2 linked regions of the Saccharophagus degradans 2-40 genome follow. The protein of the gene in region 1 interacts with the protein of each later gene in a pairwise test. Links are inferred from orthologs where the notes say so. Each region holds a gene or a part of one and is shown on either strand. Other genes may lie near its edges.

Region 1 (15,876 bases):
ACGCTATCTAGCATGCCGTAACGACACCAAGTAGAACCAACACACGATTTAACCGTACGTAAAGATTTACCGTAAGCGTGGCCCGTTTCAAAACCTGCATCTACTAACTCTTTCCAAATTAATGGCAGCTCGTGCTGTTGCGCGCCGAACAAGTCGATACGCTGACCGCCAGTAATTTTGGTATACAACTTATATTTTTGAGCAACTTGACCTAACACAATCAATTTTTCTGGGGTAATTTCACCACCCGCTACACGCGGCACAATGGAGTAAGTACCGTTCTTTTGCATGTTTGCCATAAAGTGATCGTTAGTGTCTTGCAAACCTGCGTGCTGGTTTTCTAATACATATTCGTTCCAAACACTTGCAAAAATAGAGGCCGCAGTAGGCTTACATATGTCACAACCTAAACCTGTACCGTGCTTTTCAATAAGCTCGCCAAAGGTTTTAATTTTTTCTACGCGCACAATGTGGTGTAGCTCTTGGCGAGTGTGGGCAAAGTGCTCACACAAGTCAGTAATTACTTCTACACCAAGCTTGGTTAATTCAGAGTTCATTACTTGGGTAGCCAAGGCCACACAACCACCACAGCTAGTACCCGCTTTGGTGTTAGCTTTTATATCGCCAATAGTTACAGAGCCATCTTGTACTGCGCAGCAAATCTGGCCTTTAGTAACATCATTACAGCTACAAATAATGGCGCCTTCGGGTAATGCATCTACCCCCATGCCCGCAGAAGCAGCGCTGCCATCAATAGACGGCAGAATCATGGCCTCGGGCATTTCTGGCAAATCCATTTCGTTTACGTACATTTGCTGCAATGTACCGTAGGCTTCTACATCGCCTACCAATACCGCGCCCAACAGGCGGGTTTTTTCTGCGTTTACAATAATGCGCTTGTATACGTCGGCTACACCATCTTGGTATACATAGCTTAAGCAACCTGGCGTGCGACCTTGTGCATCACCTACGCTCGCCACATCTACGCCAAGCAACTTAAGTTTGGTGCTCATATCTGCGCCGGTGAACTGATCTTCGCCGCCAGTGATGTGCGAAATAGCCACTTTAGACATTTGGTAACCAGGCGCCACAAGACCGAATATTTTTCCGTCCCACAATGCACATTCACCAATGGCATAAATGTTTTCAATGTTTGTTTGGCAGTTGTTGTTAATCACAATACCGCCGCGCTCACCAATTTCTAACACGTCGTTATTGCGAGCAAGTTCATCTTGCGGGCGAATACCCGCAGAGAACAAAATCATATCGGTTTCTAGGTGCGAGCCATCCGCAAAGTTCATACGGTAGCGACAGGTTTCACCGGCTACAATTTCTTGAGTATTTTTTTCGGTGTGTACATTTACACCCAATGCTTCAATCTTTTTACGCAGTAAGTTACCGCCGCCTTCGTCTAACTGCACAGCCATTAAGCGTGGCGCGAATTCAACAACGTGAACTTCTAAACCAAGGTTTTGCAGGGCATTACCGGCTTCTAAACCTAGCAAACCACCACCTACTACTACACCAACCTTACTTTCTTTTGCAGATGCAGTAATGGCTTCCAAATCTTCAATGGTGCGATACACCAAGCAGTGCGGCTGATCTTTACCAGGAATAGGTGGAACAAACGGGAAAGAACCAGTAGCAAGTATTAATTTGTCGTAAGCGATTTCTTTACCGCTTGCTACTACAACTTTGTTTTCGTCGTGCTTAACAGCGGTTACTTTTTCGTTTAAAACGTAGTTAACGCCATTTTCTTTGTAGAAATCTTCCGATGTAAGCATTAAATCTTCGGCGGTAGAGCCAGAGAAGTATTTGCTTAGCTGTACGCGGTCGTAGGCTAGACGTGGCTCTTCAGAAAACGCAACAATTTCATAATCGTCTGCTTTTTCGTGTGCCAAAAGGTTTTCAATAAATTTGTGACCTACCATGCCGTTGCCAACAACGACTATTCTTTGCTTACTCATATCAAATCCTCTATTCAGCCTTAGGCCACGTGTTGATTCAGTGTTTCGGCTGACACAGCAGCTCTTAATTCGGGGTTTAAATCATTTGCAAGAGAAACAACCTCACCTACTACAATGAGAGCAGGCGATTGAACGTTGTTGTTTGCTACCAGCGATACCAAATCTTTTATTTGGCCGATTACTTCGCGCTGGTTTTCACGACAGCCATTTTCGATAATGGCCACTGGCGTTGCGGCACTTAAGCCGGCTTTTAATAGGTTGCTGGCGATCATTTCTGCGCGACTCACACCCATGTAAAAAACAAGCGTATGATTAATTTGCGCTAGCGCGTTCCAGTCTACGGATAACTCTGTTTCTGCATGTGCTGTTACAAAAGTGCAGCCTTGCGCCAAACCGCGATGAGTAAGCGGTATACCTGCAGCGGTTGTGCAACCAGAAGCAGATGTAATACCAGGTACAACCTCGGCATCTACTCCGGCTTTAATAAGGGTAAGTAACTCTTCGCCGCCACGACCAAACACGAAGGGGTCGCCGCCTTTAATGCGCACAACATTCAAACCCTTGGCCGCTTTTTTAACGAGCAAGCTGTTTAAATCTTTTTGTGCGATGCTGTGATTATCTTTGCACTTACCTACATAAAAGGCCGGCACAGATTTAGGGAATAAAGCTCGAATTTCTTGGCTTACGAGGTTATCGAATAACACAAGGTCTGCATTCTGTATAACTCGAAGCGCTTTTACAGTTAGTAAATCTGGGTCACCGGGGCCGGCGCCTACTAACCATACTTTGCCAGGTTTTGAATTAGACATCTTATTACTACCAATTTTGTTTGCACCAAACTAGCGAGCCAGCTTCTATGGCCAGCTTCACTTTCTCTCACTTGATTTAGCAAATTGGGTGCCAAACATCTAACAAAACCAAACAAAAAATATTTTATTGTTACTAATCAATAAGTTAAATAACATTCTCACATTTTTGGCGCTTAAAGCGCCCCAAATTAAAACAGACTGAAAATAAACAAATGCACTACACAAGAACATTTACGCACCACATAGAACCACTTTTGCATTGCAAACAACTTTTGATAATGATATTCAGTTGCATTAACTGTTATTTTTGCACTGTTTTAGTGCTGCGCACTTTTTTATTTTTCTACTGCCCTTTAATTGCGCAGCCACTTCAGCTGTAAAATTGGATGCTTTTTAAACACAGAATTACTTAAAATTGGCCCTCCGCGAATTTAATTTCAAATTTTGTACTCCAATTGACTTAGGACAATAGCGCTACACCAGCGAATTAATGATAATGGCCCTATGCAAAATTCAACTCTTATAGATTCATTTGGCCGGCAGGTAACATACGTTCGCCTTTCGGTAACCGATCGCTGTGATTTCCGCTGCATTTATTGCATGGCAGAAGACATGACTTTTTTGCCGCGCAAAGATGTGCTCAGCCTTGAGGAATTTGCACTATTGGGGCGCGCTTTCGCTGAGCTTGGCGTGACCAAAATACGCGTATCCGGTGGTGAGCCATTAATTAGAAAAGACGTGATTCAATTATTTGAATCTTTGGGTGCCATAAATAGCATTAACGATTTATGCCTAACCTCTAATGGCTCGAAACTTACAGAGCTTGCCAAACCACTTGTTGACGCTGGCGTTCACCGTATAAATGTAAGCCTAGATACCCTTAACGAGCAGCGCTTTAAAGAACTTACCCGCTTTGGCGATTTAAACACCGTACTTAAAGGCATAGATGCAGCCCTTAACGCCGGCTTTAAAAAAATTAAACTCAACAGTGTTGTAATGAAAAACTACAACCTGCAAGAGGCCGCCGACTTAGCCACCTACGCGCTAGAGCGCGGCATGGATATAAGCTTTATTGAAGAAATGCCGCTGGGCGAAATTCATAGCCATTCTCGCGATGTGGAATTTATTAGCAGTGACGAATTGCGCAACCAGTTAAGCAACTCATTCGAGCTTACCGCCACCAACGAACATACCGGCGGCCCCTCTCGCTATTGGAAAGCTAGGGACTATAACGCCAAAATTGGCTTTATATCCCCGCATAGCCACAACTTTTGCGATACCTGTAATCGCGTGCGCGTAACCGCTTCGGGTAGGCTGTTACTTTGTTTAGGCAATGAACACAGCGTAGACCTACGCGCAATTTTGCGGGCACACCCAGGTGAAATTGAGCCTATAAAAGAAGCGCTAATTAACGCCATGGCCATAAAGCCAGAAAAGCACGAATTTAATTTGGAAGAAGAACCGCAAATATTGCGCTTTATGAATATGACCGGCGGGTAATCAAGCGTTAAGCATAGATGGCTATTCGCTAATAAACGTTAATTTTCAACTGTAGTAAATTGTGAGTAACGGCATGTCTCAAAAGATTAAAGAATTTGTACCGCTAAATATATGCGTATTAACCGTATCGGACACGCGCAACGAAGAGCAAGATACCTCAGGCCAAAAACTCGTTGAACTGTTGCAAGCAGACGGCCATAAACTCTACGAAAAAACGCTTATAAAAGACGACGTTTACCATATACGCGCCGTTGTTTCGCAGTGGATATTCGATAGCAATGTGCAGGCCATAGTAATAACAGGCGGCACCGGTTTTGCGGGGCGTGATAATACACCGCAAGCGGTTGTACCTTTATTCGATCATTCTGTAGATGGTTTTGGTGAGCTTTTCCGTCAACTTTCATACGAAGAAATAGGCACTTCCACTATTCAATCACGCGCTGTTGCAGGGCTTGCTAACAAAACCGTTATTTTTTGCTTGCCCGGCTCTACGGGTGCTTGCGTAACCGGCTGGCAAGGTATTATTGGCTCACAGCTAAACGCCACTCATCGCCCCTGCAATTTTGTTGGGCAACTTGTATAAATAGCTTTTGCACCCCCCTTAGTATTTAAGGAAAGCCCGTGAAAACCATTAGCGAAGCGCGCGCCGACATATTGGCCCGTGCAACCCCTCTAGCCAAAACAGAACACGTTAACCTTTTTGATGGCGTAGGCAGAATACTAGCCGAAGATTGTATTGCAGCTATAGACGTGCCGCCGCAAGCAAACAGTGCAATGGACGGCTTTGCGTTAGAGCTCGCCTCTGTAGAGAGCGAACAGCTAGCAGGCAAAACAGACATAAAACTTAACGTTAGCCAGCGCATCCCTGCTGGCACTGCCCCGCAACCATTACATGCTGGCACCGCCGCAAGAATATTCACCGGTGCGGTTGTACCTTCGAATAGTAATTTGGTTGTTATGCAAGAAAACTGCACCTACAACCAACAAGCGCAAACAGTCACTATTCACTTAGATAAATTTACCCCATCGTTAAATGCCAATATTCGCCCGCAAGGGCAAGATATTGCCAAAGGTAAAGTACTCTACAACAAAGGGCATATTTTACGCCCACAGGATTTAGGTATTCTCGCCTCAGTGGGCGTTGGCAAAGTAAACGTGGTAGCCAAGCCCAAAGTTGCATTAATTAGCACCGGCGACGAACTAGTAGACCCAGCCTCTGGCACCCCTCTGCAAGCGGGGCAAATATACAATTCCAACAAACCTATGCTGCAAGCGCTGCTTAACCAATTAGGTTGCGAGGTTGTAGATTTAGGCACAATAGAAGACACACCAGAAGATGTAGCACGGGCATTAAGCCAAGCGGCCGATGTAGCCGACTTTATTGTGAGTACAGGTGGCGTATCTGTTGGCGAAGAAGACCACATAAAAGGTGTTGTGGAAGCCTTAGGTGAACTACAGCTTTGGAAGATTAAAATAAAACCCGGCAAGCCCCTCGCCTTTGGCCATGTAAAAAACACTCTGTTTATGGGGCTGCCTGGCAACCCAGTTTCGGCATTTGTTACATTTTTATTATTTGGCGCACCTTTAATTCGCAAGCAACTGGGGGTAGCCCAGCTATTCCCTTCTGCGGCGTATATACCCGCCAATTTCACAATCGATAAGCCCCGCCAGCGACCGGAATTTGCGCGCGCTAAAGTTATTAATGGCAAAGTTGAGCTATACCAAAATCAAAGCTCTGGCGTACTGGCATCGGTAGCCTGGGCCGATACCTTAGTGAAAATACCGGAAGACACAACCATTAGCGTAGGTACCCCCCTAGAAGCCTACTCTATTGCTGCGCTAACCCAGCTATAGCATTGACGCTACTGCGGCTAATCACATACGCCAAACACTTCACCTTGGCCCGCGCCACCCTGCGGCCGCTCGCAGTGCATGCAAAGAAAGCTCGCAAACCTATTAACTACACACCACACTTAAGGCTGCCTACATTTGCCTTACAAAGTGAGGGAAAGGTGAATCAATACGCACCTATATTGATATAGTATTTATATTACTTTTATAGTTAGGTAGCTAATATAATGCACAATAACAGCCAGCAAATACCCCAAAGAACCGCCCATTTACCACCCGTAACGCCCAAATGGCGTAGCGCGCTCCGCTTACCAGTTATTGCGCTCGCCCTCTGCAGCCTTAGCACTATTAGCGCCAACGCACTGGCGAAAACATTCGAGCTAACCTCGCCAAACGAACAGCTTAAAATAGAAGTACACACAGGTAAGCAAACAACGTTTGAAGTACACCTAAACAACAAGCAGGTATTAGCACCAAGTAGTATTGACTTAATGTTAATGTCTGGCGAAAAGCTTGCCTCTAACATTACCGTCAAACAAGAAAAGCGCTACGCCGTTAGCAATACACTCACCCCCGCGGTTAGTCATAAATCCAGTAAAATTGCAGAAAATTACAACGCATTAAACTTAGCATTTAGCAACAATTTCGGTATAGATTTTCGCGCCTATAACGATGGCTTTGCCTACCGCTTTACCGGTGAACGCGCTGGCGAAATTATTATTAAAAATGAACATTTAGCGCTTAACTTTACCCAAAATGCAACCACCCTCTTCCCCGAAGAAGAAACGTTTATTTCGCATTTTGAGCGGTTATACCTGCCCGAAACCGTGGCAAACATTTCGCCCAAACGCTTCGCTTCTTTACCCACTTATATAAAAAGCAACGACGTTAACGTGGTTGTGACAGAGGCAGACCTATACGACTACCCAGGCCTGTTTTTATTCGGCACCAATAAAAATGGCTTTACGGCTGGGTTCCCTAACGCGGTTGCCAAAACCACCCCCAAAGCGGGGTCGGAAGACCGCAACCAAGAATTTGAATACGAGAACTACATTGCCAAAACATCTGGCACACGGACCTTCCCGTGGCGAGTGGCAATAATAACGAAAGAGGACACAGATTTAGTTGCCAGCCAACTCGTATACCTACTTTCTAGTGAAAACAAAATTGGCGATACCAGCTGGATTAAACCAGGCCGCATTGCTTGGGATTGGTACAACGCCAACAACCTATTCGATGTAGATTTTAAAGCGGGGCTAAACACCCAAACCTACAAATACTATATAGATTTTGCAGAAAAATACGGCTTGGAATATGTGATTTTGGATGAAGGCTGGACTAAAACCACCACCAACACCAAAGAATCCAACCCCGATATTGATGTAAAAGAACTTATTGCCTACGGCAAAAAGAAAAATGTAGCCATTATTTTATGGACCCTATGGGAACCACTCGATAAAGATTACGAAAACATTTTGGCTCTTTATGCTCAATGGGGCGCGGCGGGCATTAAAGTAGACTTTATGCAACGCGCCGACCAATACATGGTGAATTATTACGAAAAAATTGCCAAAGCAGCGGCAAAAAATAAATTACTTGTAGATTACCACGGCGGCTTTAAACCCGCTGGCTTACGCCGCGCTTACCCCAACGTAATGACCTACGAAGGCGTAAAAGGCAACGAAAATAATAAGTGGAGCGCAGACATAACCCCAGAGCACAACGTAACCCTACCCTACATTCGCATGGTTGCAGGGCCTATGGATTACACCCCAGGCGCGCTGCGCAATAAACAATTAGCCAACCATAACGTTAATCATTTTAGGCCCGAGGCCATTGGCACCCGTGCACACCAATTAGCAATGTACGCCGTATTCGAAAGCGCTTTACAAATGCTATGTGAGTCGCCATCGACCTATTTGCGCGAACCACTTATTACTGAATATATTGCGAAGTTCCCTTCGGTGTGGGATGAAACACGAGTACTCAAAGGTGAGGTAGCAAACTACATTTTACTCGCCCGCCGCAAAGGCGACACATGGTACATAGGCGCTATGACAGATATGACAGCGCGTACCCTTACTTTAAACCTTAGCTTTTTAGACGGTGGAAAATACTCCCTACACGGCGTTGCAGATGGGCTTAACGTAGAGCAATATGCAGAGGATTATCAATTTATACATCAAACCGTTACAGCAAAAGATTCATTGCAACTTAATTTGGCAGCCGGCGGCGGCTGGTCTGCGGTTATCACCCCAGCTAAGTAATAACCGATGCTAAGCGCTGTACAACCCTAGCTATTTGGTAGGGTTGTACAGTTTTGCTAAACCTAACTCATATTCATTTTACAAGTGCTCGCTTAACTCGGCCCACTAACAGCTTAACCATACGGCACAAACATTTTATGCACGCCAAAAGCCTTACATACCCTGTGGCTTTAAGCTGCGAACCTGTGCCCCCCCTAAACCACACTAACCATTAGTAATCAATTAACGGCAAAGCCTGCCTAACAGTTATAACAACTGTGTATAGATGAACTAAACTTAAGTTAAATACCATAAATTCAACTGGCCTGCTGCGGCGCCCAGGTATGTATGCGTAATACGAGAACACTAACATTACTCCCGCTTTTACTGGCACTGTGCATTTGCGGCGGAGCTATGGCGGCAGAGTTAAAAGTAAACAAAGTGAATGGCGCCAAAGAAGAGCTTATCTACTCTATTCTTGAGCTTGCCTTAGCTAAGGTAGACCCCGAAACGAAACCTAAGCAATTAAAAGATGAACTCCCCCTTGGCAGGCTCGCCAAAGCGGTGGAAAACAACACTATAGATATAATGTGGGCCGGCTCTTCGGCAGATTACGATAACCGGCTACTCGCCATTCGCATCCCCCTACTAAAAGGCTTACTCGGCCACCGAGTGTTTATTATAAAGCCCGAAAACCAACCTAAGTTTGATTCCGTTAAAACACTAGAAGACCTCGCCAAACTACAAGCAGGCCTAAACTCGCGCTGGGGCTCTACACGGGTACTTAAAAACGCAGGGTTAGATGTGGTTGAATCGACTAGCTATGAGAATTTATTTCATATGCTTGATAGCGGCAGGTTCGACTTTTACCCACGCGCGGTGCACGAGCCCTGGGTAGAACTACAGGATCGCCCAGAGCTAAATTTAGCCATAGAAAAAAACATTCTTATTATTTACCCCTACGCTATGCACTTTTACGTTAAAAAGAACAATAGGCCCCTTAAAGACTTTATTGAAAAAGGCCTAGAAATGGCCATTGCAGATGGCAGTTTTGACGAACTATTTTTTAACAACCCAATGATAAAAAAAGCCATTGAAGATACTGGCTTTCAGCGTAGAACTATTATTCGCATCCCCAACCCTTTTCTGCACCCAGATACACCGCTCCAACGAAAAGAACTTTGGCTAGATGTAGAAAAGCTGTAACACGCCACAAATATTGCCCCGCTGATTAAACGATGCCCGCGCCACAATAAACCACTCGTAAAACACACAATAGCACGGCAAAATAAGCGCACACTCTTAGCCTGTAGAACATATTATGACTGCCAAATTAGTCATACCAGCTCCGCCTTTAGAAATTCAACTAAAGCTCGACACCTACCCCGCTGCAGCTCGCAAAATGCTGCTTGCGCTACGTGCTCAAATATTTACATGCGCACACAACTTAACCATTACAGATTTAGTAGAAAGCCAAAAATGGGGCGAAGCGGCGTATAGCTGTAAAAGTGGCAGTACCTTGCGCATTGACTACAAAGCCTCAAACCCCGATTATTGCGCCGTATATTTTCACTGCCAAAGCAAATTAGTAGCAACGTTTAAAGCCCTTTACGGCGATACGTTTAAATATGAAGGTAAACGAGCCATTCTTTTACCCATAGCCCACGCTATACCAGAGCAGTTAAACCACTGCATTCGCTTGGCTTTACAGTATCACCAAGTAAAACACTTGCCCCTACTAGGCGCATAAGGACCCACTATGTCAGACACTAAAACAGAAATAGAAGCCGCAACGTTTCGTCGATTATTAGCCCATTTAGACAACAATAAAGACGTACAAAATATAGACCTTATGATATTGGCTAATTTTTGTCGCAACTGTCTGGCAAAATGGTACAGCGCAGAAGCTAGCGAGCGCGGTGAACAAGTGGATTACGAACAGGCACGCGAAATAATCTACGGTATGCCCTACAGCGAATGGAAAGAAAAATACCAATTAGAAGCCACACCAGAGCAAATGGAAAAATTTAACGCCCGTAACAAATAAGGATAAAGCATGACTAAGCTCACGGTTGCTGCACTGATACATTACCCGGTTAAATCCCTTGCCGGTATTGCACTTACAAGCGCAGAAATAACCAGCAAAGGCATAAAAGGTGATAGAGAATGGATGGTGGTAAAGCAAAACGGCAAAATGCTTACCCAGCGCCAAGCGCCTAAAATGGTAACCATTCAACCAAAGCTAAGTGACCGTGGCTTAGAACTGCATGCCAATGGGCTAGACCCCATATTGGTAGAAGAACCCACCCATGAGGATGCACTTAGCGTAAGCATTCACGGCGACAAATGTGAGGGCTACCCAGCAAGCGCCGCAGTAAATGAGTGGTTAACCCAAGCCATTGGCTGGGAGACGCCACTAACCCTGGTGAAATACACTAAACAAACTGCGCGTACACCCGGCTCGCCAGAGCGCTTTGGTCACGATGCCACCTACTTTGCCGACGCAGCCCCCTTTCTAATTGCCAATACTGCCTCTTTGGCGGCCTTAAATAGCTCGCTGAGTGAGCAACAATTACCCAATGTAGATATGCGCCACTTTAGGCCCAACATTGTGCTGCAAGGCTTACCCGCGTTTGCAGAGCACGAACTACCTGCGCTAAGCATTGGCGACAAAACCTTTAAACTGGTGGACCACTGCCAACGCTGTGTGATGATTACCGTAAACCCAGATACGGGTGAAAACCTCGCCAAAGCCATACCGTTTAAGCAGCTAGCAGAGCTAAACCCCATGCCCAATAACGCTAAAGCGCCCGCTTTCGGGGTAAATGCCATACTTCACAGCGAAATTTCTGCATTTACAATTCAAGTAGGCGACATTGTAGCCGTATAAACAGCTAATCATCCGTTATGCGCCTGTTTGTGGGGCTATTCACAAACAGGCTTTTGTCGCTGTATTCTTCCACTTGTTATCTGTACCCTTCACTAACCCGAACGAAAACAGTTTTTGGTAAACAACACGTATTCATAAAAACAAAGCGAGCCACAGTGTCTGCCATTATTCGTTTATTCAAATCTAAGCCCAGCGCCAAAGATCGCTTTCAGGCTTTATTGCGCCCCCACATCGAACTGATGTATCGCATGGCGTACCGCCTCACCCAGTCGCAATCGGAAGCAGAAGACCTAGTACAAGATGTACTTACCCGACTAGCAAAACGCGTAGATGAAATGGAACAGGTGGAATCACTGCGCCCTTGGGTACTGCGCATACTCCAAAACAGATTTGTCGACCTATACCGCCGCGAGCAAAACTCCCCAGTGGACTACCAAAGCGCGCAAGAAGACGACAGCGGTGAAGACGACCGCTCTGGCGCCAATGTACTTACCACCGCCAGCGATAGCACCAACGATATAAAACGCCTAGAACTGCAGCAAGTATTACAAGTTGCCCTAAACAAACTGGACGACGTCCACAGAGACGTTGTGATGCTGCACGATATGGAAGGCTACACCGCATTAGAGGTGGCAGACATATTAGGCATAAACGTTGGCACAGTTAAATCGCGCTTACATAGGGCCAGAGACAAGTTAAAAAAATGGCTAGAAGACTCATAGGCAACAAAAAACAAAAGCATAACCTATTGATATATAAAGACTTTTAAATAAACCGCAAAAAATATTAACTTTTTTGAAAATAATTGGAACCTTTTGTTTGTCCCAATCGTGTTAGAGGGCAAAGGAGACAAAATCATGAACTGTAGCGAAGTCCAACAACGGCTAAACACCGCCCAAGCAAGTGACAAGCTCGCCGAAGATAAAGCGATGCTTAACCACTTACAGGGTTGTGAAAGCTGTAAAGACTACGCAGAGGAGCTAAGGCTAACTCGCTTACTAGCAAGCATGCCAGTGCCCCCCGCCAGTGAAGGTTTTGCCGACCGCGCCCTAGCGCAAGCATGGGAAACCGCCCACGGTAAAGAACAACGCAAACAGCCAAACCGCATGCCCGCATGGGCTGGTTTAGCCGCAAGCGCACTGCTCGCCGCCGTACTGGTTACCCAGTGGATGAGCCCTACAAACACCAATGGCCCTGCCAATACCGGCAATGCCGGTTTCGAGCAAACCTTGGTTCAAGTAGCGCCCAACACCACACGCCCTGTGCAAGTTCGCATGGTCAGCAAGGAAGCGCTGCCTAATGCCACCATAACCGTACGTTTAAGCGGCGATGTGCAATTAGACGGCTACCCAGGCCAGCAAAGCTTAACCTGGCAAGCGCCCATAGAAGTTGGCAACAACCAAATGGCCCTGCCAGTAAGACTAAACAGCAACAACAGCGGCACCATTGTTATTGAAGTAAGCGCCGGCGGCGCCAAAAAACAAATGCAGTTGTCTGTTCAGTCTGAAATAGCCGCGCAAGAGTCTGGGTATAGAACAACCATCTAACCTAAAACTTTTGGAGAAACACCATGAACAACGCTACTTCTAACAAACTACGTACCGCAATTGCAGCTTTAATTTTATCTTCTACTTCTGGCCTAGCTATGGCAGCAGACGTTAACGTAGAAGCAAACAGCAACATCTCTGTAACCGCGCAAACTCGCAGCTACTCAGAGTCACAAACACAAACGTCTTCAACGACTGAAGCCAACCAAGAGCAACAAGCAGAAGCTAACTCTACGGCTAGCTCTAGCAGCAATACAGAAACAAACAGCCAAGCCAGCAACCAAACATCTGGCAGCGCTAGCGCATCAACTAACGAGCAAGCAGCTGTAGAAAACGGCCAACAAAATACTGAGAACAGCGCACAGGCAAGCAGCACTTTTTTAGAAGAAGGCAGCGCACGTATTGGCCAATCTGGTGAGGCAATTGTTAATTCTGCTAACAGCATCACGGCCAGTGCAGATGTTGAGGGCAATATGGACTTTGCGGTAGAAACAATCGACGGCATAGTAATAGATATGACTGCCGACGCAGCACAAAATGTAGAAACGTCCATTACCGGTACTGTTGAATCTGGTTTGGATGAATCTTTAGACCTTGCCGGCTCGCTCAGCGGCTCGGCAGAAGGCACTGTTGGCACTATTTTGGATAACACATTATCTACCTCTGAAGGTGCTGCAGACGCTGCTACTTTCGATGCAGATGCAACCAGCCAAACAGATGCAATGACATCCACCGCTAATGACGCAAGCTTCGAAGCACCAGAGGCCAACGACATGGGCGGCGATTACAGCAGCGACATGGAATCTAGCATCACCCAAAACAACGCAGGCAGCCTAAGCGGAGGCCTACTATAATCACCTCCAGCTTAACCCCAGCCCCGTGCGCAGTAGCACAATTACTGCGCGCTGCGGGCCTGAAGGAGAAACACCATGAACTATAAAAGTATTACTACCGCTACATTACTTTGCGCCGCTATATCTAGCGGTGCAGTTGCGCAAGAATCTGCGCAAGCAACAGCAAACCATAGCAGTGAAGCAGAATTAGATTTACTTATGATGGTAGTAGACGAAAGCGATACACCAACAACGGTTGTAAATCGTATTCCACTGCCCCCCGCTATAGTTGAAGAAATTGCATTGCCAGACGTAGAGCTAGAAGAACCCGCGCTAGACAATGTACAAGAAACCGTAGACAGCATAGCGAGTGAAACCACCACTGCAGTAACAGAAGCAGTAAACGATATTATTTCGTCTGGCAGTTTAGGTAGCCTGCCCGATGACATAACCGACGCAATACCCGCAGAAGACATTGGCGATGCAGTAGGCGAAGCCATCGAGGGTATTGAAGATGTTATCGATTTAGACGAATCAGTTAACATCGACACAGAAATAAACAGTGCTATCGACGATTTAGAGTCATCACTTGACGCCGCCGAACTAGACAGCGCAATAGATAACCTAGAAAACGACGTTACCCTAGAAAGTTTAGAGGGCAGCATTGAAACTGAACTAGAAAGCGATTTAGAAACAGAATTAAACACTGAAACCGACGAGTCCAATACCGTTCTTGATGGCGTAGACCTTGGGCTGTAATGCAGCCCAACCAAGAACCCATTGCAGGGAGACAAACGTGAAAGCCACAACAAAAAAATGGGCGGCTACCCTACTACTCGCGGCAGCAGCCAATACAGCCTTCGCAGCTAGCGGCCATTTCGAACAAGGTCGCGAAGCCTTTAAAGCCGGCGACTACGAACTTGCACTAAAAAACTTTAACTTAGCTTGGGGTGAAGGTAACAACACCGCCACCTTGGCTTACAATCGCGCGGTAACCTACTACAAACTTGGCCAGTTAGAGCCGGCGAAAACGGCTTTTTCTTCTCTACTGGTAAATACCCAGTGGGTACATTTGGCACGCTACAACCTTGGCCGCATTGCCGAACAAGAAGGCAACATGCAAAAAGCCTACTTGTGGTATATAAAAGTTGATGAGCGAGCCAACAACACGCGCTTACAACGCTTGGCGCAATCCCGCGCAGACGCACTAAAAGATTACGCACCGGCATCGTCTAAACCCGCGCCCCCCGCCCCAAAAACCAGTGCAGTTTTATTGAGCTTGGGTTACGCACTAGACGATAACGCAACGAGCCTTGCAGAGGAGTTATCGTCACAGGCAAGCGATGCCAGCGACACCTACTTTCGCATGTTTGGTTACGGCCACCACTATTTAACCGGCGAAAAAAATAACGGCGTTAAACTGTATGCCCTAGCGCAAATGCGCCGTTTTCAAACGTTTAATAGTTACGACACAACCGTACTTGGCGTAGGCGCCACTTACGAAACTAAAGCCGACGATGTGGATTTAGATTTTGGCACCCGCTTAACTAACATAGCCACCTCTGCAGGCCCCCTAGCCAACCAAATTAGCTTTATAACCAACGCAGCAAAACCAATAGGCCCTGGCCGTTTACAAGCAGACTACCAAGCAAGCTATTACTCCACCGATGAAGGCTACGCACACTTGGATGGCTGGCAGCACCAAGCAAAGCTCACTTGGCAGCAAAAATTTGGCCGTGTAGTTGTGGCCCCTGGTTTTCGTTGGGAAACAAACTTCCGCGCAAATAAGCAGCTAGAAGCCACCGACGACCGCGGTGAAAGGTTTTACAGCTATTCGCCCACAAGCGTAGGCCTGTATGCAAATATTCGCTGGGAGCTAAACGCAAAATGGCGCCTGTACTCCAAATTTAATTGGGCGAACATTACCCATTCGGAAGAAAACATACACAAAGATATAGGCGGCGAAGAAAAACAACAAACCCGCGAAACAACCCGCACAGATTACCTACTAGGCGCACGCTACAAACTGCGTGACAACTGGGCAGTAAAAACCGAATACAGCCACACAGGCGCAAGCGATGTATTCGATTTATACAGCTACGATAAAAACGTATTCGCACTAAAACTTGAATACAGCTGGGAGTAGGTGAATCGCTAATTGCTAGGCGCTAATTTCTAGTTAAACCGCTAGAGGTTAGCGCCTTTCTCTAAGTGTTTAAAAACTAGCGATTAG
Region 2 (15,794 bases), 120 kb from region 1 along the record:
CTTCTCTAACATTCTGTTTAAGTACGCTTCCAGCTCTGGATCACTAGACAAGCGCGAGATATTTACAGATGGTAACTCAGAGCCACGAGGATAAGAAGCATAAGCTGCGGGCGCGGAATGAGTTTCCCCTGCTCCACTTACTGTGCGAGCACTTAAAGGCTGACTTTGAAACCAATCTGGCACATTAGCATTAACCGCTGCAGGTACTGCTGCATCGCTACCCGCCATAAGCTCTTCGCCTGTTTGCTCACTGGGCAACTGTTGCACACCAACAAGCACCCCCACCGCAACGGCGGCAGCAATACTCGCTTTACCCATTCCCTCGAGCCAAGTTTTAACTTTACTAGTGCTAGCCACACTGGGGGCTGGCTCATCAGCGATAGCTGCCATTACACCGGCAGAAATATCAATGGAAGGCGCAACATCTTTATCGTTACGCATTACCGCACCTATTAACTGGTAGCGACGCCAAGTTTCTCTTAACTCATCGTCGGCTGCGCTTTGCTTTAGCACTCTACGCAAATCCAACTCATTGCTTTCGCCATCAACTAATGCTGATAGGGACTCGTTGAGGCTATGTTTTTGGCTTTCAGTCATACACTCGCTACCTGTATAAGCGCTGTGCTAATAGTTTAGCTGTAATTATGTTTTCAGAGACTACCAAGCACGAATAAGTATTTGTGCTTTTGGCAATGCCTGCCTGCTAAGTAAGACAACCCAGTTCACACTGTAGTTCCCTAGAAGTGACAATTTTCACAAAAAAATCACATTTCGCCGCCAGCGACACAATACAAGCGTCACAGCAATGGTGCAATTTCTTTATCAATGGCTTCCCGAGCGCGAAAAATACGCGACCGAACCGTACCCACAGGGCAACTCATTACTTCGGCAATTTCTTCGTAACTTAGCCCTTCCATCTCCCTCAGAGTCACTGCAGTACGCAAATCCTCTGGCAGAGCTTTGATAGCATTATTTACTACTGTCTCCAGCTGATCGCGCATTGCATGGTTTTCTGGAGTATCCACATCTTTAAGGCTGTCGCTGCCCGAATAAAACTCGGCATCTTCTACATCTACATCACTCGATGGCGGCCTCCGCCCGCGAGATACTAAATAGTTTTTTGCTGTATTAATAGCAATGCGGTAGATCCACGTATAAAACGCGCTATCGCCACGGAAATTGCCAATAGCACGATAAGCCTTAATAAAAGCTTCCTGTGCAACATCGTGGATCTCAGCGTTATCTTTAATGTAACGGCTAATAATCGATAAAATCTTGTGCTGATATTTAATAACAAGCATGTCAAAAGCGCGTTTATCGCCCTTCTGCACACGCAACACAAGTTGATGATCTGAATCCTGCGCAGTTTGCGCTGTCATTTACTACTCCCCAATTATTCGCCAATTTATGGCGACAATAGCGATACGGCGAATAGCCCAATATCGTTTTACCCTATTCTCACAGCCCATGCCCTATAGCTGTGAGATATTTGTATTAGTACTCATTGCAAAAGTTAGTTTGGCGTATTGTGCCTTTACATTAATGGCCACACTGGGCGCAGTTTAATTAGCTGCTTAAAAAAGTGCAGTAATGTACCCGTTTTCTGTTATTTGTAACACAAAAGACTCGGCATGGCGCAAAAAGTTCAATCTAAAAGCGCGTATAGTATACCCAATTACTTGCTCCAGACGCCGCAAAATCAACAACTTAGCGCGGGTACCTACGACGCGATATAAGGAATTACTTTAATAAGTATCATTATTTGTTCATAATTCCGGCAAACGCCCTAACCACATGAAGTATCAGGACCGTAAGTGAAAAAAGCCAAACCCTCTCGCAAAACGCTCGCCCACCCCTCCCAAACACACAATGTCGATGTACTTGTTATAGGTAGCGGTGCTGCAGGCTTAACCCTTGCACTCAATCTTGCTGGGCATTGTAAAGTTGCCGTACTCAGTAAAGGCAACCTGCGTGCAGGCTCAACCTGGTACGCACAAGGCGGTATTGCTGCAGTTTTAGATAATAACGACAGTGTTGAATCTCATGTTAAAGACACACTCGTTGCGGGCGCAGGCCTTTGTCATGAAGACGCCGTAGACTTTACCGTTAGAAACAGCAAAAGCGCGATTGAATGGCTAATCAACCTCGGCGTTAACTTTACCCGTAATGAAGATTCCGAAAACTACCACCTAACCCGTGAGGGTGGCCACAGCCACAGACGAATCATTCACAGTGCTGATGCAACAGGTAAAGCCGTGCACACTACCCTGCTCGAGTCTGCGCAGGTTGCCAAAGGTGTGGAGCTATTTGAAAACTACATTGCACTGGACCTCATTCGACAACCAGACCCAAACAGCAAACGCTTGCGCTGCACGGGGGCCTATGTATTTAACCGCCACCAAGACCGAGTGGAACTGTTTAATGCAAAAGCCGTGGTCTTGGCCACAGGTGGTGCAAGTAAGGTGTACCTCTATACCAGTAACCCAGACAGCGCTACCGGCGACGGAATAGCCATGGCGTGGCGTGCAGGCTGCCGAGTGGCCAATATGGAATTTAATCAGTTCCACCCCACTTGCCTTTACCACCCCAAGGCCAAAACCTTCCTTATTACCGAAGCATTGCGCGGCGAAGGGGCTAAATTGAGATTGCCCGACGGGTCGCAGTTTATGCACAACTTCCATTCGCTGGGCGAATTAGCACCTAGGGATGTCGTAGCTCGCGCAATTGACCATGAGATGAAACGCCTAGGTAGCGATTGCCTGTATTTGGATATTAGCCATCGCACACCAGAGTTTATCGAATCTCACTTCCCTACCGTGCGAGAAAAGTGCTTAGAATTTGGGATAGATATCACCAAGGAGCCAATACCTGTTGTACCAGCCGCGCACTATACCTGCGGTGGCGTTGTGGTGAACAACAAAGGCCAAACCGATTTACTTAACCTTTACGCAATAGGTGAAACCTCATTCACAGGCCTGCACGGCGCTAATCGCATGGCGAGCAATTCGCTACTAGAGTGCATTGTATACGCCCGCTCTGCATCCGAATCGATACTCGCCACTTTAAATAACATTGCCCCACCGCAGGCTTCACCACAATGGGATGAATCGCGGGTAACCAACTCCGATGAAGACGTTGTGATTTCGCACAACTGGGATGAATTGCGCCGCTTTATGTGGGATTACGTGGGCATTGTTCGCACCCACAAACGCTTAGAGCGCGCAACTCATCGCATTAAGCTTTTGCAAAAAGAAATTAACGATTACTACTCTAACTACAAAGTAAGTAACGATTTAATCGAACTGCGCAACCTCGCCGTCGCTGCCGAGCTGATTATTCGCTCAGCCATTCAACGCAGAGAAAGCCGAGGACTACATTATTCCTTGGATTACCCCGAACTATCCCCCATCGCTCAAGATACCATCCTCGTACCCATGAACTACGCGGCACAAAACATTATTGTTCACGCCCCTACACAATAAACAGGTAACCCTAGTATTCGCTCAACTGGAAGTAATTTTTTTACTCGGTTGGGCGATGCACTTCTGCAAGCGCCCTGTTGTTATAGCTACAAATAATGGTCGCAATGGTGACTCGCCTGCCATTTTATTAGCAACAATCGAATCGGGTAATACAATGAGATGTAGCTTCTCTGCCCATAAGCTACCTAAGCCAGAACGTGTGTTTGAAAGCGTACAACTAAGAATAACCAGCCAGCGCGACACATAAGCAATTTCAAGAGAATCGACACCCTCTTTACCTGCGCCACGCCAAACCCAGAAACCTGTCAAGTCTAAACGTAATTGCTGCACTTGTGATAACCGCTTTAAGCGCACACATACAACAAACACGCTATAAGCGAACAAACCGCCCACAAGGCAGCTGAGCGTTAGGGGTAAATCAACAGAAACCCACAAAATAAGCAGGGTTAAACCGCAAAACAAATAAGCAATAAGGAGGATGCGAGAGAGGCGTAAGGGCAAGTCAAAATAGACTGATATTTTCATTATCGTCCCTGATAATGCTATTGGTTTACCGAACTAACTTATGATTGATTAGTCCTGCAAGCCCGTATTATTTAGAATAATCGATACAATTCGTTTTAAGTCTGGCGCTTCTGGTTCGCTTTTACGCATAAACCATTGGAATAAATCTTGATCTTGCTCTTCAAGCAATTTGTGAAATAGCGCCTGATCATCGGCCCCAAGTGTAGAATAAACATTATCCAAAAAAGGGTTTAACACTAAATCTAGCTCTAACATGCCTCTGCGTGAAGCCCAACGTAATTTGTTAATATCCATTCTGTACTCTTAAACAGCGAAATAACAGTTTAGTAAATAGCAGCCAGTGCTAAGCGCTATTAACCTTAGCCAACAATATTGGGCGCAGTATAACTTACGCGCGCCAGTAGCCAAAGAAGAAGTACACGCTGCTAGCGCCCATTGATTTATGACTAAATAGCCGCATATAGGTAAACATGCCATGCAACATACCGCTTTTTCAACCATAAACATGGAACGCTTTAATGTTTGATTGGACCCAATTAAATACTGCCGCAACCACCACGCCAACCTCTGCTAAAAGCTGGCAGTGCGCCATTCCACTCCTCGACCACGTGCTAATAGAAGTGAAAGGCCCAGATGCGGAAAAATTTCTTCAAGGCCAATGCACGTGTGATTTTAAGAGCATTGCCAACGGTAAGTTTTCGCTCGGCGCCCACTGCAACGTTAAGGGGCGCATGGTAAGCAGCTTTACAGCCGCAAAACTGGGGCCAGAGCACTTTGGCTTACGCACCCATAAAAGCAATGCCGAAAAAGCACTAGCCACACTTAAAAAGTATGCGGTATTTTCTAAGGTTAGCCTCGAAATATCTTCATCACTGGCTGCGGTAGCAGTGTTTAATACTCAGGCAAATGAAGTACCGTTTTTTAATGCTACAGCCGAAGTGGGCTGTAGCACAGCGTTAGAGCAAGGTGCGTGTTTAGCCCATACCAACAGTATGCAAGAGCTATGGCTAGCGCGCGAAAACATACAACAATTACTTGAACAATTACCAGTAGCTGCACCGCACTATTGGACGGCCTACAACATTGCTCAAGGCGTTGCCGAAGTAACTGCCGACTCGACTGAGCAATTAATCCCCCAAGAAATCAACTTACAATTGCTTGGCGGCGTCTCGTTTAATAAAGGGTGCTATACCGGCCAAGAAATTGTCGCGCGCATGCACTACAAAGCCACCCTCAAAAAACACATGTATCGCGCCCAACTCGCGCCGTCAACTAGCGCCCCAGCCACTGGCACAGCGCTTATAAACGAAGAAGGGAAAAACGTGGGGCAAGTTGTACAAAGTGTAACCACTGATGCTGGAGCGCAAATTTTAGCCCTAACGCTAGATACCGCTGCACATAGCAAAAATGTGCACTGTGAGGCAAACCCGCAACAAAAACTTCAATGGCTGGCGCTACCATATGCTATACCTTTAACTGAGAATTAAATAATTACCAGTTAAGCAAGGGGCATAGCCTATGGACGCGCTCACCGCCAAAGTTGAGCAAGAAATCATCAAGGCGATTGACCAAGATCGCCTCGTATTACCCACATTGCCAGAAATAGCACTAAAAGTACGCGAAGTTGCCGACGACCCAGATGCCAGCATCCAAACGCTTACCGCGGTTATTTCTAACGACGCAGCACTTACAGCACGCATAATTAAAGTTGCCAATAGCCCCATATTTCGCGCACCGCGAGAAATAGAAGATTTAAATATGGCACTAAGCAGGCTGGGTATGCAGTACACCTGCAACTTGGCTACAGGCTTGGCCATGGAGCAAATGTTCCAAGCCACATCAGACTTAGTGGATAAACGCTTAAGAGAGGTATGGTCGCGCTCGAGTGAGATTGCAGGTATTTGCCATGTATTGTGCAAACACTTCACCAAGCTAAGGCCCGACCAAGCCGCGCTCGCAGGCCTAGTTCATCAAATAGGTATATTACCTATTCTGTCGTTTGCCGAAGAGCACACAGCGCTATTGCGCGACAGCATGACACTAGACAAGATAATTGCCGACATTCACCCGAACTTGGGTATTAAAATACTCGAAGCGTGGGAGTTTCCAACGGAGCTAAGGGTTATTCCGCGCGACCATTTAGACTTTAGCCGTCAGGTACCCCAAGCAGACTACGCCGACTTGGTAACCGTAGCCATGCTACAAAGCTATGCTGGCAGCGATAAAAACCTAGCTAAAGTGGACTACACAACCGTAACAGCCTTCGAGCGACTCGGTTTAGACCCCAACATTGAATCTGCAGAGGCAGAGGATTTAAGCGCAGATATGGAAGCGGCAATGGCCATGCTGCAATAGACTATACATCGCAAGGTGCTACTCAAAAGCGACTCAGGTGCTATCCAATTTGCACCTTGCGATTTAATCTAACCTTTAAGTTTTATTATAAATAAGCGTTACTACAAACCGCCCATCAACATATATTTAGTTTCTAGGTAATCATCCAGCCCCATCTGCGAACCTTCGCGCCCAAAACCAGATTCTTTTACGCCGCCAAATGGTGCCATTTCGTTGGATATGGCTGTATCGTTCACACCTACCATACCCACCTCAAGCGCACTTGCTACACGCCATACTCGGCCTATATCTCTACTGTAAAAATACCCTGCTAAACCAAATGGGGTGTTGTTTGCTAAAGCTATAGCTTCTTCTTCGCTACTAAAGCTATATACAACCGCTACAGGTCCAAATATTTCTTCGTTAAATACATCCATTTGCGTGGTCGCTTCGGTTACCACTGTGGGCGGATAAAACAATGCGCCGTTAAGATGGGTGTGGCCTTCTGCCACAATTGCTTTCGCCCCCTTATTACACGCATCTATAACTAGCTCCGATACTTTTTTAAATGCGGCAGCATTAATTAGCGGGCCAATAGCAACGCCCTCTTCTATACCGTCACCTACTTTTAATTTAGCAACTGCTTCAACTAGCTTTTTGGTGAAAGCCGCTTTAACTTTGTCGTGCACAAATATGCGGTTTACACATACGCAGGTTTGGCCCGCATTCCTAAATTTTGCCGCAATACACCCCGCTACTGCCGCGTCTATATCTGCATCGTCAAACACAATAAACGGCGCATTGCCGCCCAGCTCCATGGAGCATTTTTTAATTGTGGCTGCAGATTGCTCCAACAATGTTTTACCTACTGCAGTAGAGCCAGTGAAGGTTAATTTTTTAACTGATGGGTGCTGAGTAAATACCCCACCTATTGCAGAAGAGTCTTGCCCTGTAACTAGGTTGATTACACCCGGCGGTATCCCCGCCTCTTGCGCCAAATAAGCCATCGCCAGTGCAGATAAGGGCGTTTCTTTTGCGGGCTTTGCAACGACAGTGCAGCCGGCTGCAAGCGCTGGGGCAATTTTTCTGGCAAGCATAGCCATAGGGAAATTCCACGGTGTAATTGCTGCCACAACCCCCACCGGCTGCTTTACGGTTACTATGCGCTGATTGCTCGCCGGCGCGGGAATTACTGCACCCTCTATACGTTTCGCTTGCTCGGCAAACCACTCTATATAGCTTGCACCGTATAAAATTTCAGCTTTTGCCTCCGCTAAGGGCTTACCTTGCTCGGTGGTAAGCAGTACAGCTAAATCATTTGCATTGCTTACCACTAGTTCATACCACGCCTTTAATAAGGTGCTGCGTTTTTTGGCGCTAAACTCTCGCCACTGCACACCCGCGCGTTCGGCCGCTAGCACCGCCGCTTCGGCCTCTGCTGCACCTGCATTTGCAACAGTTGCTACAACCTGCCCAGTTGCGGGGTTTTCTACAACGAATTCATCGCTAGACTGCAACCAAGCACCATCAATTACGCTGCCTTGTCGCTGAAGCTTTGAGTTAGTCAAAGTGAGGCTCATAGCTGCTCCTTGCAGAAAACTAAAAATTTAAGGCGCTAAGCGGTTAATCGCCCAGCTATTGCCTTCTCGCTCATACACAAAGCGATCGTGCAAACGCGCGCCGCCGCCTTGCCAAAATTCCATTCGCTGTGGCACAACGCGATAACCACCCCAAAAATCGGGCAGCGGCACTTCGCCGTTGGCGAACTTGGTTTTAATGGCATTAAATTGCTGTAAGAGTAATTGGCGCGAGCTAATAGGCTTGCTCTGTGCAGAGGCCCACGCGGCAATTTGGCTATCTTTGGGTCGACTTACAAAATATTTTAGCGTTTCCGCATAGGATATTTTACTTGCCACACCGCCAACACTCACCTGCCGCTCCATCATGTGCCACGGAAAATGCAAACTCACGTGCGACTGCTCCGCAATTTCTTGCGCCTTACGACTGCCGTAATTAGTAAAAAAAACAAAACCTTGTTCGTCTAACTTTTTAAGTAACACAATACGCTGTGATGGAAACCCGTCTTTATTAGCCGTGGCTAACACCATAGCTGTCGGGTCTGGTATTTGGCTCTCTATAGCCTGCGCCATCCAAGTCTCAAATTGAGCTATTGGGCTCGCATCCAGCTGGTCTAGGTCCAATCCGCCTAACAAATAATCGCGACGAATGTCTTCTAGTGATATCAAGGTGCATCTCCATCGATGTAAAGGGGTAGTATAATTACAATATTTCGGTGCATTATCGCACAGCCATTGCAATGCGTAATTAAGGTTAAGCCATGCCAGATAATCCAGTGCCCCACCAGCCAATCCTAGCCATTATTGCAGGCGGTGAAGGCAGGCGTATGGGCGGTACAACTAAATGTTTGCTTAAACTGGGCAATACCACCATTTTAGAGCGCAATATAAAACGACTATCTCCTCAGGCCGGCGGCATCATTATTAACAGTAATAACCACAGCGAAGAGCTTTGCCTGCTAAGCGAGCAATGGCAGGCACGGCTGATTAGCGATTCGGCTAAATATTCCCACTGCGGCCCTCTCGCCGGCTTAGCATCGGCGTTAAGCACCCTTGCTAAACAGCAGCAAGCCGGTGCGCAAATACCAACAGGGTTAGTTACTGTGCCAAGCGATTGCCCTTTTTTACCAGAGGACTTAATTAATAGGTTGGGCACTATTGCCAATAAACAACCCCATAAAGTTGTTTGCGCGAGCAGCCTTGGCCAAACACACTATATGACAGCCTATTGGCCCTTAAGTGTATACCCGCAATTAGAGGCATTTTTGCAACGCGGAGAAAGAGCGGTAAGGTTTTTTCTTAAGCAAGCCGAATATGAAACAGTGGATTTCGCAGCCCAGCGTGTAAATGGCATAGAGTACGATCCCTTTTTCAATATAAACACCCCCGAAGATTACACCTTGGCCCAATCAATAATAGACGTGAGCTAAGCAAGCAATAACAGTAATTCCACCACAATAACAAAAGGCAAACAAATGAAGCATCGCGCAATATTCAAACACGCCCTGCACCCTGCGCTTTACTTGCTTGGCGCTGGCTGCGGCGTTGCTTTTAGCTGTACTGCCATGGCTTGTGAAGTAAAGGACAAAACAGAACTAGAAGAAATTTATTGCACGCTTAAATCTAAAAACAGGGTAAGCACCCTGCCAGATTTCAATCAATTTAGAAAAAATTCAGACGATGTGCAGTGGTTGCTATTAAAAGGGCCAGCAAGAAAAGCAGGTATTACGCTGCCACCCAAAAGCTCACTCAAACCGAAAACAAATACCGCTCCATTGGCCGACAGGAAAACTGACAATAAGGCCGCCGACAATCAAGTAAATACATCTGCGCAGTCTAACCCATTAGCTACGCAAACTACGCGTACCGCTACCTCAAGCAACTCCAGCCTTGCTAACTGCAGCTTAAAGCCTACACAAATACAGTGCAGCTACGCCACTTTCACGCTGCAATACAATTTGCCTAACAGCAAGCTGGCACCAGCTGCACTAAAAGCGAGTAATCAACTCACGCTCCCTGCATACAATAGTAAATTTCACGCGAGCGAGCGGGATTACTTAGCAAGATGCTACCCGGTGTACGTAAATAAAATATTAGAGCTGGGTTTAGCAGAGGCGGTAATGTCTTACACCAAATTTGTAAGCCAATACGAAGAGGTTGTTCAACACGGTGGTAATTTTGCCAACAGAATGCAAAAAATGTATGAGATTTTAAAGCAAGAAAAAAGAAGCCGCCCTATTCAGGCGAGCTACCAGCACACACGGCCACAATCGATTGAGCAATGCATGCTGGTAAGCAATAGTGTAATTGTGTGCGATAACATCGCACACACCTGGGTATTTACTCTACCTCAACCAAAGTCAAACGCTGATTAGTTGTAAAGATAGCTGGGCAAGCCACCACATAAGAGTCTACCTCTAAGCTGACTGTGCCAGAGGTAATAGCAAAACCAGTATTCTCTTTGTTTAGCAAGTAAAGGTTATTCGCGCGGAAACTTGGCAACCAACGCTGTAAAAAGCCTTCAGTAGTCACACCACCATACACAAAGCTATCCACAGCTGTGCTGCAACGGCTAGTAAAGCCCCTCACAGGTCGAGCAAACAACTCGGGCATGCCCACGTTTTGAATACGCACAAACCCTTCAGCATCCCTTACAAAGTTCCAACGCTGGGTGGCACTGCTATCGCAGGCAAGTATTTTCACGTACTGAACGGTTTCGAACTCTTCGAAACCTAAACACTGGTCTGCCACATCTGCAGTGCGAATTTCAAATACTGGGCTTGCAAGGCTTGAGGTATTGATTGCATCACCTACATAAGCCACGGGTAATTCACCGTCGCGAGTGTTGTTTGCAACAAATACTGTAATTTCTGCACCTGCAGTTACTGCAGGAACATCCAAACCATTTAGCAACAGAATATTATCGTTTACCTTAGTATTCACACCCCAGCTGTCGGTATGCCAATCGGCGCTTGCATCCTGCACTTCTATTACTGATGCCAAGTTGGCATCTGCGGTATGGGTGAAGGTATTAAACCGCACAACTGAGTCGTTACCTTGCACAAGCACCAAGCTATCGGCACTGGCTTCACCACTCAAACTGCCCGAATTAAAGAAGTTATATTCAATCAACGTGCCTTCAGCACCTTCGTTCACTTCTACAGATTCAGCCGCAACAGTAGAAGAAAAGGTGTTGCTGCGAATAGTATTGTTTAAATCCGCTTCGCTATACACACCCGCACCACCAGGTGCCGACAGCCACTGCTCGCTATCCGAGCCAACCACAATGGCTTCACCGCCAGTAGTAGCAAAACGCGAACTCTGAATAAAGTTATTGGAGCTACCATTGCGCAACACTACGCCCTGCCCGCCAATGGCTTTAACATCCAAACCAAACAGCTCGTTATTGGAAGCTGCATCCAAAACAATACCGGTCTGGGCGTTAGTGATAGCAATGTTAGATACAAACCAATAATCGCCTTCGAGCTGTAGCACACTGTTTAACGCAGTATCTGCCCCCGACAAAATAGAGCCTGAACCTTGCCCTACCAAGCGGATAAGATTGTCTGCTGTGCCCGATTGAGCAGAATAGAAATGTGCGCTTAAGTTACCGCTGGCCGCCTCAGACACCACACCGGTGTATGTGCCAGCCGCCACGCGAATCTCATCGCGCGGAGCTGCATTTTTTAATGCTTCTTGTAACTCTTCAGCAGTACTTACATTCACTATATTACGGCTAATACGATTAATACTTAGGTTGTACTCAACTGTTTCGGTACCGTCGGTCGACGTTGTTTCTAAAACGTAGCTATTAATCCCCTCTTCTAGGGTCAACTCAATTGGGCTATTAAGTGGCTGATCATCGCCATCTGGGGTAGTGCCATCTTCGGCCACCTTGGCTAACGTCATGGTAATGCCATCTATTTCTGGCACTGCAGTAAGCGTAACAACTTGATTGTCATAGCTCACCACAGCCCCATAGGAAAAAGTGCCACACTCAAAATTGATGGTTGAGTCAGATAGCTGCAGGTCGATTAAGCGCGCGTTAGCAGCCCTTGTTTCGTCACTCATTGTTGCCCGAGTAAAGGTAAAGCTGTAGTTCTCTGTGTTGGCGCCATCTTCGGAAGTAACTGCAATTTCTACAGTGTTATCGCCTTCTACAATAGCAAAGTCACGCGATTCTAAATGTCCAATAGCTTCGCCATTAATAGTGGCAGTAGAAAGACGCTGATTGGTAAGTAATCGAGTACGCAACGAACACGCAGTTGAATTAACACTCGCAGTATATTCTTTAGTGGCACTATTAAAGGTAGGGGTATAGGGCTGTATAAAACTAGTAGTAGAGAGAGAGGCATCGAACTTATTATAAAAAACAATACCATTTAGCTTCGCTTCGCTACTCACGCGGTGAAAAGTAACAGTGTAAGTTACCGCAACGGTCGTCTCACTAGAACGAACACGAATGGAGAGGACATTGTCGCCCTCATCTAAATTAATTGTAGTGGCCTCGCCCGAAACAAGTTCGGTACCGGCAAAAGTGCCAGTAGGATTCGCTACCGATCGCAATGTATAGGTTAAGGTAGCACCCTCTTGGGCTGTAGCGGTGAACACTGCGGTTTCTACTGGTTGATCTACGTTTACCGTGTAACCTGCGCGTTTATCCGACTCAAAAGCAATATCGTGCCCTTCTATAGTTAAAGCCGTTAGCTTCAAATCTGGCACTGTTGTTTCGCCAGTTGCATTACTGCCACCACCACAAGCACTTAAAATACATGCAGATAATAAGGCTAGACAGATAAGAACAAGGCTCCTGCCTTGAATTGACTTTATTCGGGACATTATATTTTTATACCTAACGTAAGATTCACGATTAATTGCAGGTTAAGGCCAACAAGCCTTAGCCACAGCAGAGCATTTTTTGACCACTTCCAGAGCCATTTTCAGCCCCCGCCATCGGGCGACCAAGGTACTAGCATTCGCGGGTGTAGTAAAGGGAAAAGCCCTCGTTATAGGCCGCCATACACGGGCAAAAGTACACGTTAAAACGCCATTTTTAGCCAACATCTATGGTAACGGTAAACTGCGTGCAGCATTACAAACACCCTCTGAATGCCCAGCGTCTGAATAGGCAGTATTAGCACTACAGAGCACTTCCTCTACCAATACACTATAAACGCATACAACCACACAGAGTAACACCAACGTAAAGCGCTAGCTGTAATCCAGACACCAGTCTTTTTCTTTATTAAATTCAATAACTTACAGCTGCCACATTTCGCCACAATTGGGCACTATTGATCACCGCTAAAGCGTGATCCACGTCGCCCGTCCCTACCCCCGCATTGATACAGTAATTACACGTAACGCAATTCACGGCTAAGTATTAGCCCGCTGCGTAACTAAAAGACGCCTACGACAAGTATCAGCTAACAGCATCAACCGGCAATAACCAAGGCGTCGCTTTACTACAAACTTTTACACTTAGGGTGATAAATATGAACAGCTTCGCCAACTTAGTTAGCTCCCTCTCACCACTCACCTTATTCATTGTGGTGATAGGCGCTATTGTTGTACTTTTTCTCGCACGCGAAAGCGCCCACGCTGCTATTAACAGCCTTTTTCGGGCTGTGTACCGCTCACTTAGGCTGGCGGCAACAAGTCTTCGACAAGCAGCCAATCAATTACGTTCCCGCAACCGCGATGTTTTGTTACACCATGGTCGGCTGCAAGTGGAGCACGACCTAGCCAAAGAGTTTGCTGAAATATCCAGTTTTGTGCAGCGCGATCTTGGCGGGTACCCGCACATACAAAATCAAATTCAACAGCAAATCACGTTAATACAAGACGACTACGAACGCAGCGGACAGGTGGCTGCCCCCCTACCAGAGTGGGTAGAAGCCGTAGAGGCCGTTGCAAAATTACGTAAACAGGGCACCACCACTAACATCAACACATCCATTTTGGAACAAATACACAATGCCGCCGAGCTCCAGCATAAGGAAAACTTAAAGCAGGTAAGAGAACTCTCTACTGAACGCCACAAAATTTTACGTGGCATGACAGCATCTTGGCGCAAGCTAGTGGGCAGCGTAGATAGCACTGGGGCGAGCCTCAAAGAAATTGTACGCAGAAGTGAACGAATCGATTCACACATGCAACGCTTTAACGCCATAGTGGATGCCACCCCCGCTGCCGAACGCGCTTTATTCAACTCGGCACTATGCCAATTTGCCATTGCCGCACTGGTAACCGCTATCGCAATTGGCGGTGCGTTTTTTAACTTTCACCTTATAGCCTTGCCCATGTCAGAAATGGTGGGTTCGCTTCACCGTGTAGCGGGTATACGCGTAGCCGACATAGCAGCATTGGTGATTATTTGCCTTGAAGTAACAGCCGGTATCTTTCTATTAGAAAGCCTGCGCATAACTCGCCTCTTTCCCCTTATTGGGTCGATGGACAACCGCATGCGCCGACTCATTATGGCTGGCGCCGCCGCCACACTAATTATTCTTGCGGGTACCGAGGCGGCGCTGGCATTTATGCGAGATCAAATAGCGGGCGATATGGCCTCGTTACGCGCTTCGCTAGCTGGAGGAGAAACCTTAGCCGCACAAGAAGGTATAAACAGTTGGATACCCCTCGGCGCAAATATGATATTGGGCTTTATATTACCCTTGGCGCTCACCATGGCTGCAATCCCGCTGGAGTACTTATTACAAACTGGGCGCAGTGTGTTTGGTTCGCTTTTAGAGTGGGGTTTACGCTCGCTGGCTACGGTTATACGTATGCTTGCAGGAATAAGCATGCAAATAAGCAAACTGATTACTGCGCTTTACGACCTCGTTATAGCACTACCTATATGGATAGAAGCCAACATTAAAAAAATGCATTTCTCTCCCAAACAAAACACGGATGCCGAATGGCACACGCACGATACAACACCAGCCAATCCACTAAGCGCAAAGGAGTAACACCATGAAAACGCTATTAATCCCCCTGTTATTTTGCCTTAGCTTGTTAGGCTGTAGCCAAGAAACGCCCCAAAACTATAGCAAAGGAGTTTACCTGCTATTGGATACATCGGGCACCTATACGCAAGAGCTTCAAAAGGCTCGCCAATTAATTAACATCATTTTGGCAGACTTAGAACCCGGCGACACCTTTGCAGTAGCAAGAATAGACAGCGGAAGTTTTAGCGAAAAAGACATAGTAGCTAAAATAGTCGTAGATGGGCGCCCTTCTATGGCCACCAAACAAAAACGTGAGTTTGCCAAAAACATAGAGACATTTGTAAACACCATTACTAGCAGCGCCTACACCGATATTTCTGGCGGCTTATTGCAAGCGGTGGAATATTTAAATGAGGCCAATGTAGGTAAAAAAACCATCATGATCTATTCCGATTTAAAAGAAGAGCTACCCAAGGGCTTTGTGCGCAATTTTGATATTCAAATGGACGGCTTTAACGTAATTGCTCTCAACGTGACTAAGCTGCGTGCAGATAACCAAAACCCACAGGAGTATCTAGACCGGTTAGCCACATGGAACGATAAAATAGCCGGTGGCGGCGGTCATTGGGCTGTAGTGAACGACTTAGACAAACCTGAAGCCATATCACTATAACTCACCCTTTAATTAACTCTCCTAGCGGCAGGCTTACCCTACCTGCCGTTGCCCTGTTCCTGTCATCCTCCCATCCGCTGCCGATTGCTTTCCCATCACCTACTTATCGCCCCCGTCCACCAACTTAATAAAACCAAAGCCGCTCAACTACGCGCACCAATAAAACGCTTTTAAATATTTATGGGGGTTAAATAGGCGCATACAAATTTCAATAATAAAACAAAAACACGCGAAGTAATTTTTTGGTGCACCA

The links.
Region 2: the proteins of glp (region 1) and mobA interact in binary tests that used the Escherichia coli proteins (3 or more experiments, as listed by UniProt). The link is inferred for Saccharophagus degradans 2-40 from one-to-one orthologs.

Annotation. Positions count from the first base shown.
Region 1 is NC_007912.1:2,982,761-2,998,636, forward strand. What follows is about bases 4,085-7,013. They hold glp (molybdopterin molybdotransferase MoeA), read left to right. Parts: upstream 4,085-4,897; coding sequence 4,898-6,130; downstream 6,131-7,013. Other genes in these bases: moaA (GTP 3',8-cyclase MoaA), read left to right, coding at 4,085-4,276; moaB (molybdenum cofactor biosynthesis protein B), read left to right, coding at 4,350-4,859; SDE_RS12365 (glycoside hydrolase family 97 protein), read left to right, coding at 6,355-7,013. In the rest of the region: nitrite reductase large subunit NirB, read right to left, coding at 1-1,967; cobA (uroporphyrinogen-III C-methyltransferase), read right to left, coding at 1,988-2,776; more of moaA, read left to right, coding at 3,281-4,084; more of SDE_RS12365, read left to right, coding at 7,014-8,394; SDE_RS12370 (substrate-binding periplasmic protein), read left to right, coding at 8,788-9,579; SDE_RS12375 (DUF1801 domain-containing protein), read left to right, coding at 9,695-10,123; SDE_RS12380 (DUF1244 domain-containing protein), read left to right, coding at 10,133-10,420; SDE_RS12385 (MOSC domain-containing protein), read left to right, coding at 10,430-11,263; SDE_RS12390 (RNA polymerase sigma factor), read left to right, coding at 11,419-11,985; SDE_RS12395 (anti-sigma factor family protein), read left to right, coding at 12,121-12,810; SDE_RS12400 (hypothetical protein), read left to right, coding at 12,834-13,664; SDE_RS12405 (hypothetical protein), read left to right, coding at 13,740-14,402; SDE_RS12410 (outer membrane beta-barrel protein), read left to right, coding at 14,440-15,789. UniProt on the Escherichia coli protein: Catalyzes the insertion of molybdate into adenylated molybdopterin with the concomitant release of AMP.
Region 2 is NC_007912.1:2,857,772-2,873,565, forward strand. What follows is about bases 7,667-10,513. They hold mobA (molybdenum cofactor guanylyltransferase MobA), read left to right. Parts: upstream 7,667-8,679; coding sequence 8,680-9,348; downstream 9,349-10,513. Other genes in these bases: SDE_RS11810 (NAD-dependent succinate-semialdehyde dehydrogenase), read right to left, coding at 7,667-7,921; pdxH (pyridoxamine 5'-phosphate oxidase), read right to left, coding at 7,949-8,584; SDE_RS11825 (hypothetical protein), read left to right, coding at 9,394-10,293; SDE_RS11830 (cadherin-like beta sandwich domain-containing protein), read right to left, coding at 10,259-10,513. Also shown: SDE_RS11775 (sigma-E factor negative regulatory protein), read right to left, coding at 1-597; RNA polymerase sigma factor RpoE, read right to left, coding at 798-1,379; nadB (L-aspartate oxidase), read left to right, coding at 1,815-3,482; SDE_RS11790 (hypothetical protein), read right to left, coding at 3,504-4,007; SDE_RS11795 (succinate dehydrogenase assembly factor 2), read right to left, coding at 4,056-4,301; SDE_RS11800 (YgfZ/GcvT domain-containing protein), read left to right, coding at 4,526-5,494; SDE_RS11805 (HDOD domain-containing protein), read left to right, coding at 5,526-6,362; more of SDE_RS11810, read right to left, coding at 6,464-7,666; more of SDE_RS11830, read right to left, coding at 10,514-12,757; SDE_RS11835 (hypothetical protein), read left to right, coding at 13,414-14,889; SDE_RS11840 (vWA domain-containing protein), read left to right, coding at 14,894-15,541. UniProt on the Escherichia coli protein: Transfers a GMP moiety from GTP to Mo-molybdopterin (Mo-MPT) cofactor (Moco or molybdenum cofactor) to form Mo-molybdopterin guanine dinucleotide (Mo-MGD) cofactor.